DNA from 2 places in the Streptomyces sp. NPDC050842 genome. Region 1 is predicted to be linked to the other one. Evidence: riboswitches for the same ligand, from Rfam matches in the RefSeq annotation. Region 1 holds a riboswitch; the other holds the start of a gene.
What was found. Region 1 has a riboswitch for S-adenosylmethionine ahead of ACIBG6_RS25465 (aminotransferase class V-fold PLP-dependent enzyme). Riboswitches for the same ligand answer to the same signal wherever they lie in the genome.
Positions count from the first base shown of each region.

Region 2: linked by a shared signal. The riboswitch ahead of thrC (threonine synthase) and the one ahead of ACIBG6_RS25465 (aminotransferase class V-fold PLP-dependent enzyme) in region 1 are both predicted to bind S-adenosylmethionine.

Region 1 covers NZ_JBITGA010000007.1:387,871-395,733, forward strand. The annotation lists gene ACIBG6_RS25445 (NYN domain-containing protein) at 1-241, opposite strand, end outside; gene ACIBG6_RS25450 (hypothetical protein) at 275-517, opposite strand; gene ACIBG6_RS25455 (rhomboid family intramembrane serine protease) at 675-1,409, shown strand; gene ACIBG6_RS25460 (Lrp/AsnC family transcriptional regulator) at 1,406-1,687, shown strand; gene ACIBG6_RS25465 (aminotransferase class V-fold PLP-dependent enzyme) at 1,759-3,189, opposite strand; SAM riboswitch class IV at 3,399-3,515, opposite strand; gene trpD (anthranilate phosphoribosyltransferase) at 3,592-4,656, opposite strand; gene ACIBG6_RS25475 (cytochrome bc complex cytochrome b subunit) at 4,789-6,414, opposite strand; gene ACIBG6_RS25480 (Rieske 2Fe-2S domain-containing protein) at 6,411-7,463, opposite strand; gene ACIBG6_RS25485 (c-type cytochrome) at 7,460-7,863, opposite strand, start outside.
Region 2 covers NZ_JBITGA010000006.1:523,923-531,785, reverse strand. The annotation lists gene ACIBG6_RS23175 (trehalose-6-phosphate synthase) at 1-148, opposite strand, end outside; gene ACIBG6_RS23170 (hypothetical protein) at 261-2,138, opposite strand; gene ACIBG6_RS23165 (glucosyl-3-phosphoglycerate synthase) at 2,177-3,124, opposite strand; SAM riboswitch class I at 3,284-3,430, shown strand; gene thrC (threonine synthase) at 3,424-4,734, shown strand; gene ACIBG6_RS23155 (MoaD/ThiS family protein) at 4,748-5,026, shown strand; gene ACIBG6_RS23150 (cold-shock protein) at 5,430-5,633, shown strand; gene groL (chaperonin GroEL) at 5,976-7,604, shown strand; gene ACIBG6_RS23140 (hypothetical protein) at 7,733-7,863, opposite strand, start outside.

The DNA of each region.
Region 1 (7,863 bases):
GCGGGTCGCTCTCCAGGGCGGCCGCCATCGCGTTGCCGGCGAACTTGGCCCGCCGGCTCGCGGTGAACCGGGCGTACTGCCGCAGGGGGGCCGGCAGCTCCGCGACGGTCAGCCCGCCGAAGGCGTCCGCGACCAGCGCGACGACCCGCCGACGTACACCTTCCGTCAGTGGGTGGTCGAGCGTCTCGGCAGCGTCACCTGCCGCGCCGGCCGGCTCTCCACCGTGCGCGGGCTGCTCCACGATCCGTCACCCCTATGTCGTCCGCGCCGTCCCTCAGGAGGCGGCGCCCGGCCTGTCCACCAGTTCGATCTGGTCCACCGCGTTGCACCAGCGGCAGCGGACCGACTCGATGGTCTCACTGACCACCTGCCGCTCCTCGACCGTCGGGTCGCCCGCGAGGTCCAGATGGACGTACTCCACGACCTTGGAGGAGCGGGTCACGTCGAAGCGGGTCAGATTGCCGCACAGCGTGCAGCGCCAGCGGGTCTCGGCGGTCGGCAGGGGAACCGTCGTCATCGTGCCGTCCTTCTTCCTGTTGCGTGTACCAGGTGCGGGAGCCGCGGTGCGCCGTCGAACTGCGGTTGTACTGCCCGTTACCCTACGGCCTCGCCGGTACGCCGGGGCACGGCGAGGCACTCTGTCCAGTTCGGCCCCGGTACGCCATGATCTGTCCATGATCGACTGGCGAGCGAAGGCTCTCGGTGCCTGGCGGGGCACTCGCGGCGGCCCCACGGTGACCTACGGCCTGATCGCCGCCTGCTGCCTCCTCTTCGCGGTGAGCCCGGTCTCCGGACTCAACCCGGTGTACGGCACGGGCGACGCGCTCCTGGCGGCCCAGGGCACGTACTTCCGCCGCTGGGGCGTGGTCCCCGCCGAGCTGATGAGCGGCGAACCCCGCGCCCTGCTCACGCCGTTCACCGCGCTCTTCGTCCACGGCAGCTGGCTCCACCTCCTTGGGAACATGCTCTTCCTCTACGTCTTCGGCGCGATGGCCGAGGAGCGCATGGGTCCGATCGCGTTCGCCCTCTTCTATCTGGGCACCGGCTGCCTCGCCCTCGTCGGGTACGCGGTGGCGCACGCGAACAGCGAGCAGACGCTCGTCGGGGCGTCCGGGGCGATCTCCGGGGTGCTCGGGGCCTTCCTCTTCCTCTTCCCGCGCTCCCGTGTGACCAGCCTCTTCCCCTTCCTCTTCTTCCTGCCGCTGCGCTTCCCCGCCTGGATCGTGCTGATCTTCTGGTTCGTGCTCCAGTGGCTGGCGGCGCGGGCGGCCGGACCGGGACCCGGCATCGCCTATCTGTCCCATGTGGTGGGCTTCTCCGTCGGCTTCCTCTACGCCTGGGGCCGCTACCGGGGTGGGGATAGAGTGAAGGCTCCAGCCGCGGCGACCGAGGGAGAAAGCCAGCCGTGATCACCGCGATCGTGCTCATCAAGACCAGCGTGGACCGCATCCCCGAGATCGCCGAGTCGATCGCCGCGCTCGACAGCGTCAGCGAGGTCTTCTCGGTGACCGGCACCTACGACCTGATCGCCATGGTGCGGGTGTCGCGCCACGACGACCTGGCGGACGTGATCCCCGGAAGCATCAGCAAGATCCCCGGCGTCGAGGCCACGGACACGCACGTGGCGTTCCGTACGTACTCCCAGCACGACCTGGAGGCGGCCTTCGCCATCGGTCTGGAGTCCTGAGGCCGCGCACGCGTCATGGGTGAAGGGGGTCTCCCGGTCGGGAGGCCCCCTTCACCCGTACGAGTGACCGGTCAGCCGCGGTCCGGGACGCAGCGGCCGTCCTCGGTGCGGTACTTCCACTGTGCGCCGTCCCGGACGAGCGCCTTCACGGCGCCGACGAACCGCTCCACGTGCTCGTCCGGTGTACCGGCGCCGAAGCTCACCCGGATGGCGTTGAGCGATCGCTCGCCGGGCGCGGCCTCGGGGGCGCCGCACTCCCCCTGGGTCTGCGGGTCGCTGCCGAGCAGAGTGCGGACCAGCGGGTGGGCGCAGAACAGGCCGTCGCGGACGCCGATGCCGTACTCGGCGGAGAGCGCGGCGGCGAAGTGGGAGCTGTTCCAGCCCTCCACGACGAAGGAGATGACTCCCACGCGGGGCGCGTCGTCGCCGAAGAGCGAGAGCACCTTGACCTCGGGCACCTCGGCGAGGCCCGCGCGCACCGTGTCGATCAGGTGTTGCTCGCGGGGGACCAGCTGATCGAAGCCGGCCTCGGTGAGCGCCTTGCAGGCGGAGGCGATGGAGTAGACGCCGATGACGTTCGGGGAGCCGGCCTCGTGGCGGGCGGCGGTGGTGTGCCACTCGACGTCCACGCCACCGTCGGCCCGGCGCGCCACCGTGCGGGAGGCGCCGCCGCCGGCGAGGTACGGCTCGGCGTCCTGGAGCCAGTCGGAGCGGCCCGCGAGGACGCCCGAGCCGAAGGGCGCGTACAGCTTGTGCCCGGAGAAGGCGACCCAGTCCACATCCAACTCCTGTACGGAGACGGGGTGGTGGGGCGCGAGCTGGGCGGCGTCGAGCACGATCCGGGCGCCGTGGGCGTGCGCGGCGGCGGCGAGCTCCTTCACCGGCCACAGTTCACCGGTGACGTTCGAGGCGCCGGTGACGCAGACCAGGGCGGGGCCGTAAGGGTCGCGGTCGGCGAGCGCCCGCTCAAGCGTCTCGACGGCCTGGGCCGGGGTGCGCGGCGCGTTGAGGTAGGTGACGCGGGCGTCCTGCCACGGAAGGAGCGAGGCGTGGTGCTCGGTCTCGAAGACGAAGACCTCGCAGCCGGCCGGGACGGCCCGGGCGAGCAGGTTGAGGGAGTCGGTGGTGGAGCGGGTGAAGACGACCTGGTCGCCGGGGCGGCAGTCGAGGAACTCGGCGACGGTGACGCGGCTGTTCTCGAAGAGGTCGGTGGAGAGCTGGGAGAGGTAGCCGGCGCCGCGGTGGACGCTGCCGTAGTAGGGGGCGTACGCGGCGACGTCGTCCCACACCCGCTGGAGCGCCGGGGCGCTGGCGGCGTAGTCGAGCGCCGCGTAGGTCACTTCGCCGCCGGTGACGAGCGGGACGGTGACGTCCCGGCCGAGGACGGGCAGCGGGGCGGCGCAGCAGGGGTCGGCGGACTCGGAGCCGGAGGTCTCGACGGAGGTCTGGACGGAGGACTCGACGGAGGCGGTGTCGACGGCGGCGTTCGGGTATGCGGACATGGCGGTATCTCCCGGCGGGCGGTGCGGAATGGCTTCGGTGATCCCGTACGCGGCCGGACGTGGCGGGGTACGGGTGATGCCTCGGAAGACATGGGGGTACGCGAAAGTGACCCTGATCCGAGGGTGAAGAAGGGGCGGATTCGCCCTATCGCATTCGCTTGCTCACGGAAAAAGCTCCTCGAGAGACCAGGACCCCTGGTGTGTCGAGGGGCCCGCGCTTGCCGTAGACCTTGCTGTCTACGGCCTGGTCTTCACCCGGGGCACCCCGCCACGGACGGAGGGTTGCCGGACAGCAAGCCGGGGCTTCGTAGCTGTCACTCATGACCTGGCATGCATCCTGCCACATGATCGCGCATGCGCAAGACCGCGGTCCGCATGCTGGACCAGGGCCTTGGGGGACGACTACGCGTTGCTGGCGGCGATCCAGCGCTCCAGGGTCTGACGGGCCGCCCCGGAGTCGATGGCCTCCGCGGCCTTCGCGATGCCGGCCCGCAGCTGCTCCACGAGGGTGCCCTCGCCCGGTTCGAGCGCGGTGAGCGCCGCCGCGGTGTTGAGGAGCACCGCGTCCCGTACGGGCCCGGTCTCCCCCGCGAGCAGCCGACGGGCCACGTCGGCGTTGAACGAGGCGTCCGCGCCGCGCAGCGCCTCCAGGGGTACGAGGTCGATGCCCACGTCCCGCGGGTCGAAGCGCTCCTCGGTGACCGTACCGCCGCGGACGACCCACACCCGGGAGGTGGAGGTGGTCGTCAGCTCGTCCAGGCCGTCGTCGCCGCGGAAGACCAGGGCGGAGTTGCCGCGCTCGGCGAAGACCCCGGCCACGATCGGCGCCATGCGCGCGTCGGCGACGCCGACGGCCTGGGCGCGTACCTTGGCCGGGTTGGTCAGCGGGCCGAGGACGTTGAAGGTCGTGCGGATCCCCAGCTGGCCGCGCGCGGCGGCGACGTGCCGCAGCGCCGGGTGGAACTTCACCGCGAAGCAGATGGTGATGCCGGCTTCCTCGGCGACCTCGGCGACCCGCTGCGGGGTCAGGTGCAGATTGATGCCGAGCTTCTCCAGGACGTCGGAGGAGCCGGAGGCGGAGGACGCGGCGCGGTTGCCGTGCTTGACGACCTTCGCGCCCGTGCCGGCGGCCACGATCGACGCCATCGTGGAGATGTTGACGGTCTTGGCGCCGTCGCCGCCGGTGCCGACGATGTCGACGGCGGGGCCCGGCACCTCGATCACGTTGGCGTGTTCGTACATGCTCCGTACGAGGCCGGTGATCTCCGCCACCGTCTCGCCCTTGGCCCGCAGCGCCACCATGAATCCGGCGATCTGGGCGTCGGTGGCCTCGCCGCGCATGATCAGGTCCATCGCCCAGGCCGTGTCGTCGGCGGCGAGGTCGCGGCCGTCGAGCAGGCCGTTCAGGAGGGCGGGCCAGGAGCGGCCCGCCGACGTAGGTCCTCCAGCGGGGGTCGCAGCGCTCATGGCAGCTCCTGGATCGTCACGTAGGGAAAGACAAGTGCCACCCTATCGAGCCCGGGAGACGGCGAAGAGCCCCGTCCATCGAATGGACGGGGCTCTCACCGTGGCGACCTACGTCATCGGAAGGTCAGGGGATCAGTGGTGGCCGTGGCCGCTCTGGATCTCCTTGTACTCCTCCGAGGTGGGCTTGGCGATCTGGCTGTCCCCGCCGTAGTAGCCCTTGTTGAGCTTGACCCGGAGCTTCTCGATCGGGCCGATCTTGCGCTCCACGCCGTTCTCGTCGACGGCCGGCGGCAGCTCCGCGGGCTCGTACTGCTCGTGCGCCGTGAGGCGGTGCAGCTCGCCCTGGCTGAGCGGCTCGTGGATCTCGACGAACTCACCGTGCGGCAGGCGCTTGATGATGCCCGACTCGCGGCCGTGCAGCACCTTGTCCTTGTCCCGGCGCTGGAGGCCGAGGCAGATCCGCTTGGTGACGATGAACGCGATGACCGGGCCGACGAAGAAGAAGATCCGTACGAACCAGGTGATCGAGTTGATCGACAGGTGGAAGTGGGTCGCCCAGAGGTCGTTTCCACCACCCACGAGCATGATCATGTACGCGGTGATCCAGGCGACACCGAAGCCGGTGCGCGTCGGAGCGTTGCGCGGGCGCTGCGAGATGTGGTGCTCGCGCTTGTCGCCGGTGATCCAGGACTCGATGAACGGGTACACCGCGATCGCGCCGAGCACCGCCGGGAAGATCGCCAGCGGGATCATCACGCCCAGGACGAGCGTGTGGCCCCAGAGGTTGATCTCCCAGCCCGGCATGACACGGATCAGACCCTCGGCGAAGCCCATGTACCAGTCGGGCTGGGCGCCGGTGGACACCTGGTCCGGGCGGTACGGGCCGAGGGCCCAGATCGGGTTGATCGAGGCGATCGCCGAGATGACCGCGATGACACCGAAGACCAGGAAGAAGAAGCCTCCGGCCTTCGCCATGTACACGGGCAGCAGCGGCATGCCGACGACGTTCTTGTTCGTGCGGCCGGGGCCCTCGTAGTGCGTGTGCTTGTGGACGACCACCAGGATGAGGTGGGCGACCACCAGGCCCAGCATGATGCCGGGCAGCAGGAGCACGTGCGCCGAGTAGAACCGGGCCACGAAGTCGCCGCCGGGGAACTCCCCGCCGAACAGGAACATCGAGAGGTAGGTGCCGACGATCGGCACCGACAGGATCGCGCCCTGCATGAAGCGGACACCGGTGCCGGAGAGCAGGTCGTCCGGGAGCGAGTAACCGGTGAAACCGGTGAACATGCCCAGGAAGAACAGCAGGAAGCCGAACAGCCAGTTGATCTCACGCGGCTTGCGGAACGCGCCGGTGAAGAACACGCGCATCATGTGCACGAACATGCCGGCGAGGAAGATCAGCGCCGCCCAGTGGTGGATCTGCCGGATCAGCAGACCACCGCGCACCTCGAAGGAGATGTGCATGGTCGAGTTGAACGCCTCGGACATCAGCTGTCCCTGGAGCGGGACGTACGGTCCGACGTACTCCACCTCGTTCATCGACGGGTGGAAGAACATCGTCAGATAGACGCCCGTCAGGATGATGATGAGGAAGCTGTAGAGGCAGATCTCGCCCAGCATGAAGGACCAGTGGTCCGGGAAGATCTTCCGCATGTTGGCCTTGGCCAGCGTGTAGATCCCCAGGCGACCGTCGGCCCAGTCGGCGACCCGCTCACCGGCGGGGGCCTTCTTGTTCGTATCGGTCACGGTGCTCATCCGCGCTCCCAGAAGGCAGGACCGACGGGCTCGTCGAAGTCGCCGAGCGCCTCCAGGAAGCCCTTGTCGTTCACACCGATCCGCAGCTGCGGAAGAGCGTGACCGGCCGGGCCGAAGATGACGCGGGCGCCGTCGGAGAGGTCGAAGGTGGACTGGTGGCACGGGCAGAGCACGTGATGCGTCTGCTGCTCGTACAGGGAGATCGGGCAACCCACGTGGGTGCAGATCTTCGAGAAGGCGACCACGCCCTGGTGCGACCACTCGAGCTCGCGCTTGTCCTTGATGTCCTCCGGCTGGATCCGGACGATCATCAGGGCGGCCTTGGCGATCTCGGTCTGGAAGTCGTGGTCGTGCTCCGACATGCCCTCGGGCATCGCGAAGGTCAGCGAACCGACCGCGACGTCCTCGGGACGCAGCGGCTCGTGCGTGTTCATGTTGATCAGCTGCTTGCCGCGGGCCCACTTGGTGGTCCGGAGCTTCTTCTCGGGCAGCGGACCCATGTCACGCAGGAGCATGACACCGGAGAGCGGGACGAGCGCCAGCGCACCGAACATCGTGTTGCGGATGAGCTTGCGGCGGCCGAAGCCGGACTCGGCGGCACCGGCCGCGAAGTCCGCCATGACCTGTGCCTTGACCTCGGGCGACGCCGCGATCGGGTGACGCTCGTCGGCGACCTCGACGTCGGACATCAGGGTGCGGGCCCAGTGGACCGCTCCCGCGCCGATGAAGAAGAGAGCCAGGCCGAGCGTCCAGCCCAGGGCGAAGTTGAGCGCGGACACCCGGCCGAAGGGCCAGATGTACACGATCTTGTCGACCGGGAAGATCACGTACGAGGCGATGAAGCCGACGGTGGCCAGCATCGACAGCACGAACATGAAGGCGACCGCACGCTCGGACCGGCGGGCGGCCCGCTCGTCGATGTCCTGGATGCGCGGCTTGTGGGGCGGAAGGCCCGGGTCGGCGAACGGGTCGTCGGCGACCTTCACCGCGCCGTGCGCGGTGTCCTGCCCCGCGGGCAGGTTCTCTTCTGGAATCTCTTGGGTACTCATGACTTCTTGGCCTTAGCGGTGTGGGCCGCGACCCAGATGGCAACTGCGATGAGCGCACCCAGGCCGAAGACCCAGGCGAACAGACCCTCGGAGACGGGGCCGAGGCCACCGAGCTTGAGACCGCCCGGGTTGTCGGCCTTGTCGCTGTTGACGGCCTGGACGTACGCGATGATGTCCTGCTTCTGCTTCTCCGGCATGGTCGTGTCCGGGAAGGAGGGCATGTTCTGCGGGCCTGTCTGCATGGCCTCGTAGAGGTGCTTCGGGCTCACGCCTTCGAGGTTGGGGGCGTACTTGCCGTTGCTCAGCGCGCCGCCCTCACCGGTGAAGTTGTGGCACTGGGCACAGTTGTTGCGGAACAGCTCGCCACCCTTGGCGATGTCGGCTCCGGCCGGGTCGTACT
Region 2 (7,863 bases), on a different contig from region 1:
ACACCCACAGGCTGTCCTGGGAGTCCTGGGAGACGGCGCTCAGGCCCGAGACCAGGCCGCCGCCGCCCCTGCGGGCGTCGAGCTCACCGTCCTCGCCGAGCACGTACGAGACGGGTCCCCGGTTGGATGCCACGAGCACAGTAGCCATGTGGCGAACCTAGCCCGTCCCGTAAACGCTCAAACGTACGTATACGAGACGGGCCGATCCGGCCACGGAGGGTCAGGGCGGGGCAGGGAGGGTCAGTGGCGGTCAGCGGCTGTCAGTGCTCGCGTCGGCCGCGCATCGCCGCCTTCGCCACCAGGCCCGTCGCCGCGAGCGCCACGCCGAGCGCGCCGAGCAGCCACAGCCGCTCACCGCTGCTGCCCGTCTCGGCCATCGAGCCGCCGTTCTCCCCGTGCGGCCCCGGCGCCGGCGCCACCGGGGCGGCGGACGTGGTCTTCGAGGCTGAGGGGGAGGCAGGGGCGGAAGGGGAGGCCGGGGTCGTCGGGGAGACCGAGCCCGACGGGAAGGCCGGGTCCGTGGGCTCCACCGGTGCCGAGGTCGTCGGCGTCGGAGGCTTCGTCGGGTCAGTGGGCGTGGGCGTCGGCGTGGGCGTCGGGCTCGGCTTCGGCTTGTCGAGCACCGGGGTCACCGCGCAGGCCGGGTCCTCGCTGCCGTCGCCGCAGTTGGAGCGCGGGGTCTCCACCTCGACGCTGTTGCGGAGCTTCCCGTCGCCGGTCACCGGGTCCTTGATCTTCACCGAGTACGTGACGGTCGCCGTCTTCCCGGCCGGGATGTTTCCGAAGTACCCGATCTTCGGCTTCTCGTACGACACCTTGCCCAGGTCCGTCTTCGCGTCGCCGTTGTAGTCGGCGTCGTCGAGGTTCCCGGTGAGGTCGTCGCCGAACTTGGCGTTCGGGTAGTCGATCGTGCTGATGTTCTTCGCGGTGATCGTGTACGTGAGGGTGTCGCCCGGCTTCACCGTGCGCGGGCTCGCCGTCTTGGTGATCTCCAGGTCGGGCACCGGCACGGAGAAGGCCAGCCCCGACGGCACGTAGGTGTCGCCGTTCGTGGAGAAGGTCAGATCGGCCGAGGTCGCGCCCTGCGGGATGGCACCCGCCGGGATGTCGAAGGCCTTGGCGTCGATGCTGAGGTTGTTGACGAGCTTCGGCGCGACCGCGCCGTCGTCCTCGCTGACGAAGAAGTTGTCGGTGTTGCCGGTGTGGGCCTCGGTGACGTTCTTGCCGTCGACGAGGAACTTGTCGCCCGGGGTGTTCCAGTCGCCCTCGTACGCGGTGACGCTCGCCCGTGCCGTGCCGCCGCTCCGGTAGAAGCCGTCGACGGTGATCGTGGTGGCGGGCGAGGTCGAGCGCTGGAGGACGTGGCCGCCGTAGACGTACACGTTCCGCCGCTCCGGGGCCTTGACCGGGTCGGGGCCGGGGAACTTGTGGACGACCGTCAGGGACCAGCCCCCCACACAGCCCTTGCCGTCCGGTGCCCAGATGTTGCCGACGGCCACCCGCGCGTCCGTCCCCGAGACGCCCGCGAAGGCGGCCGTCACGTCCGACTCGCCCGTGTAGTAGTGCGGGCCGTTCGTGTCGGACGGGTCGGTGACCATGCTGTCGATCGAGACCGGGGTCGCGGGCCCCGCCCCGACCTTGATCACCGGCGCGGTCGTCGCCGGGTCGCCGGGCGAGGCCTCGACGTCGGTGCCGGAGATGTCGCAGCGCCGGAGCTGGGCCCCGCTCGGGCCCTTGTACGTGCCGTCGTTGCCGCCCCAGAACAGCCGGGCGTACGCGACCTCGGCGCCCGCCGGGATCACGACGTGGCCGGTACTGGAGCCGAACTCGGGCGCGTCACCCGCCGCCGCCATGCCGGCCGCGTCGATCCGCCGCATCACGAAGGTGTTGTTGTTGTCGGAGCCCTCGCCCTTCGCGGCGGTCGCGCAGCGCGCGGCCAGGTCCGCGGGGGAGTCGGGGCAGCCCATGACCGTGTTGCCGAGCGTCGTGAAGTCGCCGTAGATCGACTCGTCGTACCGCTTGCCGAAGGGCTCGATGACGTCCGCCGAGGCCGGACCGGCCGTCGAGAGCGCAAACGAGGCCACGGCGAGGCCGACGACCGCCGCCACACTGCCCAGGTGTTGTTGTCTGAAGCGCATAAAAGGGCAATGTAGGCAAAGCGGATCATCTGGTGGCGTTACGCCACGCGGCGGCGCGTGTACTCCCTGATGTCGAGCATCGGCGGCCGCTCCTCCGTGTCCACCGCGTAGGTCCGCGGGACGAACCCCTCCTCGCCCCGCTCGAACTGCGTCAGCCGCGGCCGTACGAGGTGCCCGCGCGAGAGCCGCAGCTGCGCCGTCCGGTAGATCGCCGCCGCCATCCGGCCGAGCGCCCGCTCGTCCTGATGGCGGTGCTTGCGTACGCCCACGTCGACCTGCGCGAGCGCGTCCAGGCCCACGGTGTGCAGCGCGTCGACGAGCAGCCCCAACTCCACTCCGTAACCGACGGGGAAGGGCAGCCGCTCCAGGAGCGAGCGCCGCGCCGCGTACTCGCCGCCCAGCGGCTGGACGAAGCCGGCCAGCTGCGGCCAGTGCATGTTGAGGAGGGGGCGTGCCACCAGCTCCGTCACGCGACCGCCCTGGCCAGGAGTGTCCCCGGCTCCGAACGGGCGGTCGTAGGTCGCCTTCACGAAGTCGATGTCGGGGTCGGTGAGCAGCGGGCCCACGATCCCCGTCACGAAGTCCGCGGAGAAGTCCCGCAGATCCGCGTCCACGAAGCACACGACGTCCCCGCTCGTCACCATGAGCGACCGCCACAGGACCTCGCCCTTGCCGGGGACGGCCGGTATCCGGGGGAGGATCGCGTCCCGCGCGACCACCCGCGCCCCGGCTGCCGCCGCCACCTCCGCCGTACGGTCGGTGGAGCCCGAGTCGATCACGACCAGTTCGTCGACGAGCGGCACCGCCTCGGACATCAGCTCGCGGCGGATCACGGCGACGATGTCGCCGACCGTCGCCTCCTCGTTCAGCGCCGGCAGCACGACGCTGACCTTCGTGTTTCGCTTGGCGGCGAGGATCCGCTCCATCGGCCGGTCAGCCACGGACCAGGACCGCCGGTCCAGCCAGCGCTCCACCTCTTCCAGCACGTGATCTCCATCTCGCGGTACGGACGGCCCGTCCAAGCTCCGGGGCCTTCGGTTACAGTCTTGAACAACGCGGATGCCCGATGCACGTCGGGGTGCCGCCCGCGTCGGAGCGCAGGAACGAAGCCCGCGAGGACTTCACCGCACTTCACAATCGAATACCGCTCATCCAGAGGGGCAGAGGGAAACGGCCCGTTGAAGCCCCGGCAACCCTCCAGTCGGTTCGTCTCGTCCTCCAGCGAGGTCCCCGGCTAGGGAAGGTGCCAAATCCGTCTCATGACGAAAAGTTCGTCATGGGAAAGATGAGGAGAAAGGGCCTCGCCTCCATGGCTGTACAGACTGTCGCCTCTGCCACCACCGTCGACCTCGGTCCCGCTTCAGGGCTTTCCTGTCGCGAATGCGGTGAAGTGTTCGCACTTGGTCCGATCTTCGCCTGCGAACTCTGTTTCGGACCGCTCGAAGTCGCGTACGACCTCCCCACCGGTGACCCCGAGGCACTGCGCAAGCAGATCGAGGCCGGCCCCGCCAACATCTGGCGCTACGCCCCCCTGCTGCCCGTCCCGGCCGACGTCGCCGAGAAGCCGAACCTGAACCCGGGCTGGACCAAGCTCGTCCAGGCCGACAACCTCGCCCGCGAGATCGGTGTCGCCCCCGGCAAGCTCTTCGTCAAGGACGACTCGGGCAACCCGACCCACTCCTTCAAGGACCGGGTCGTCGCGCAGGCCCTCGAGGCCGCCCGCGCCTTCGGCTTCACCACGCTCTCCTGCTCCTCCACCGGCAACCTGGCCGGCGCCGTCGGCGCCGCCGCCGCCCGCGCCGGCTTCCGGTCCTGCGTCTTCATCCCGCACGACCTGGAGCAGGGCAAGGTCGTCATGGCCGCCGTCTACGGCGGTGACCTCGTCGCCATCGAGGGCAACTACGACGACGTCAACCGCTTCTGCTCGGAGCTCATCGGCGACCCGCTGGGCGAGGGCTGGGGCTTCGTCAACGTCAACCTCCGCCCGTACTACGGCGAGGGCTCCAAGACGCTCGCGTACGAGATCTGCGAGCAGCTCGGCTGGGTCATCCCCGACCAGCTCGTCATCCCGATCGCGTCCGGCTCGCAGCTCACCAAGATCGACAAGGGTCTGCAGGAGCTCATCAAGCTGGGCCTCGTCGAGGACAAGCCGTACAAGATCTTCGGCGCGCAGGCCGAGGGCTGCTCCCCGGTCTCCGCCGCCTTCAAGGCCGGCCACGACGTCGTCCGCCCGCAGAAGCCGAACACGATCGCCAAGTCGCTCGCGATCGGCAACCCGGCCGACGGCCCGTACGTCCTCGACATCGCCCGCCGCACCGGCGGCGCCGTGGAGGACGTGAACGACGAGCAGGTCGTGGACGCGATCAAGCTGCTCGCGCAGACCGAGGGCATCTTCGCCGAGACCGCGGGCGGCGTGACCGTCGGCGTCACGAAGAAGCTCGTCGAGGCGGGTCTGATCGACCCGGAGCTCACCACTGTCGTGCTGAACACCGGCGACGGCCTCAAGACCCTGGACGCCGTGGCCGAGGGCTCGCAGGCGACCGCCACCATCCGCCCGAGCCTGGACGCGTTCCGCGCCGCGGGCCTGGCCCTCTGAGAGGTACGAAGACATGGCCGTGAACGTCCGCATCCCCACCATCCTCCGCACCTACACGGGCGGGCAGTCCGAGGTCCCGGCCGAGGGCGCGACCCTCGCCGAGGTCATCGCGGACCTGGAGAAGAACCACACCGGCATCGCCGCCCGCGTCCTGGACGACCAGGGCAAGCTGCGCCGCTTCGTCAACGTGTACGTGAACGACGACGACGTGCGCTTCGAGCAGGGCCTGGAGACGGCCACCCCGGCCGGCGCGGGCGTCTCGATCATCCCGGCCGTCGCCGGCGGCTGCTGAGTCCCGGGACTCTTCTGTCCCGTCTTTCTTGAATTGCCCCTTCCGCGACATAAAGCGGAGGGGGCAATTCTGCATGGTTAAGCGGGGTAGAGTTGGGGAAGTCCCCTCCGCTGCTCATGCCGGACGCATATGAGAATGCGTCCTTGCGCGTCAGGAAGCAGCCAAAGTGCATGTGCGTTGTGTACGTTCTGCGCGTTTTGCCGGGCCCGACTTGCCCCGGAACTCCAGGGATTCTCCCTAATTCCCCTTTCTGCCATGCCCAGAATTCTCGCTCGAATGACCTGTTGCAGAGGGCAGTTGGGCAGATACATTCAGCGGCGGTCGACGCGTTCCGGCGCAGGGTCTGACCCCGGGTCCGCGAAGTGCGGTTCCCGCGCAAGGGCCAGTAATAGGGGAGTTAGGCATGGCTCAGGGCACCGTCAAGTGGTTCAACGCGGAGAAGGGCTACGGCTTCATCGCGGTCGACGGTGGTGCGGATGTTTTCGTCCACTACAGCGCGATCCAGATGGATGGCTACCGCAGCCTCGAAGAGGGGCAGCGGGTCGAGTTCGAGATTTCGCAGGGCCAGAAGGGTCCGCAGGCGGACATGGTCAAGCTCGCCGTCTGAGCGCGGCGCGATCGGCCACCGACGCAACGCCGTCGAGGGGCCCGCATCCCCCAGGGGAAGCGGGCCCCTCACGCGTTTCCGCACCCGTGGCGTACCCGTGCCGCACGTGTGCCGACCCGTGTCAGGACTGCCCGAAACCCGAGAGTCGCTTGCACTCTCCTAGGGCGAGTGCTAATCATTGGCGTTAGCACTCGGCAGGTGAGAGTGCTACGAGGATCGGGCAGACGAGGTCGCCGACCGGGTGGGGCAGGGAACCACACGGAACACGCGGAGGCCGTCCGTCGCGGGCGTCGGCGCGGTCCTGGAGCGTTATCCACCCCATGTCCGGGAGGACCACTTCACATGGCCAAGATCATCGCGTTCGACGAGGAGGCCCGGCGCGGTCTCGAGCGCGGCATGAACCAGCTCGCTGACGCCGTCAAGGTCACCCTCGGCCCCAAGGGTCGCAACGTCGTCCTCGAGAAGAAGTGGGGCGCCCCCACGATCACCAACGATGGTGTCTCCATCGCCAAGGAGATCGAGCTCGAGGACCCGTACGAGAAGATCGGCGCCGAGCTGGTCAAGGAAGTCGCCAAGAAGACGGACGACGTCGCCGGCGACGGTACGACCACCGCCACCGTTCTCGCCCAGGCGCTCGTCCGCGAGGGCCTCCGCAACGTCGCCGCCGGTGCCAACCCCATGGCCCTCAAGCGCGGCATCGAGAAGGCCGTCGAGGCCGTCTCCGGCGCCCTCCTCGAGCAGGCGAAGGATGTCGAGACCAAGGAGCAGATCGCTTCGACGGCCTCCATCTCCGCCGCCGACACCCAGATCGGCGAGCTCATCGCCGAGGCGATGGACAAGGTCGGCAAGGAAGGCGTCATCACCGTCGAGGAGTCCCAGACCTTCGGTCTGGAGCTGGAGCTCACCGAGGGCATGCGCTTCGACAAGGGCTACATCTCGGCGTACTTCGCCACCGACATGGAGCGCATGGAGGCGTCGCTCGACGACCCCTACCTCCTGATCGTCAACTCCAAGATCTCCTCCGTGAAGGACCTGCTCCCGCTCCTGGAGAAGGTCATGCAGTCGGGCAAGCCCCTGCTGATCATCGCCGAGGACGTCGAGGGCGAGGCCCTGTCGACCCTGGTCGTCAACAAGATCCGCGGCACCTTCAAGTCCGTCGCGGTCAAGGCCCCGGGCTTCGGCGACCGTCGCAAGGCCATGCTGAACGACATCGCCATCCTCACCGGCGGCACGGTCATCTCCGAGGAGGTCGGCCTCAAGCTGGAGAACGCGGGCCTCGACCTGCTGGGCCGCGCCCGCAAGGTCGTCATCACCAAGGACGAGACCACCATCGTCGACGGTGCCGGTGACAGCGAGCAGGTCGCCGGTCGCGTGAACCAGATCCGCGCCGAGATCGAGAACTCGGACAGCGACTACGACCGCGAGAAGCTGCAGGAGCGCCTGGCGAAGCTCGCCGGCGGTGTTGCGGTCATCAAGGCCGGTGCCGCGACCGAGGTCGAGCTCAAGGAGCGCAAGCACCGCATCGAGGACGCCGTTCGCAACGCGAAGGCGGCCGTCGAAGAGGGCATCGTCGCCGGTGGCGGCGTGGCCCTTCTCCAGGCCTCCTCGGTCTTCGAGAAGCTCGAGGCCGACCTGGCGGGCGACGAGGCCACCGGTGCCAACATCGTCAAGCTGGCGCTTGAGGCCCCGCTGAAGCAGATCGCGGTCAACGCCGGCCTCGAGGGCGGCGTCGTGGCGGAGAAGGTCCGCAACCTGCCCGTGGGTCACGGCCTGAACGCCGCGACCAACGAGTACGTGGACCTCATCGCCGAGGGCATCATCGACCCGGCGAAGGTCACGCGCTCCGCGCTGCAGAACGCCGCGTCGATCGCCGCGCTGTTCCTCACCACCGAGGCCGTCATCGCCGACAAGCCGGAGAAGGCGTCCGCGCCGGCCGGCGGCGGCATGCCGGGCGGTGACATGGACTTCTGATCCTCCGGGATCGGTGGTTCATCGCAGTACCGCTGTAGAGCCGTACTGCTGAACGCGATCGAGGGCGGCACTCCCCAGCAGGGGGGTGCCGCCCTCGGGCGTTATGGAGGAGCGCTTTCCGGGATCCGTCAGCGCACGTCGACGTAGTCCCCGCCGGCCGACGCCGGGGTGTTGAAGTGCCTGCTGTCGCCGTAGTGGCGGATGCGCCAGGTGCCGTCCCCGGTGGCCTTCGCCTTCAGGGAGACGTTGCCGCTCGCGT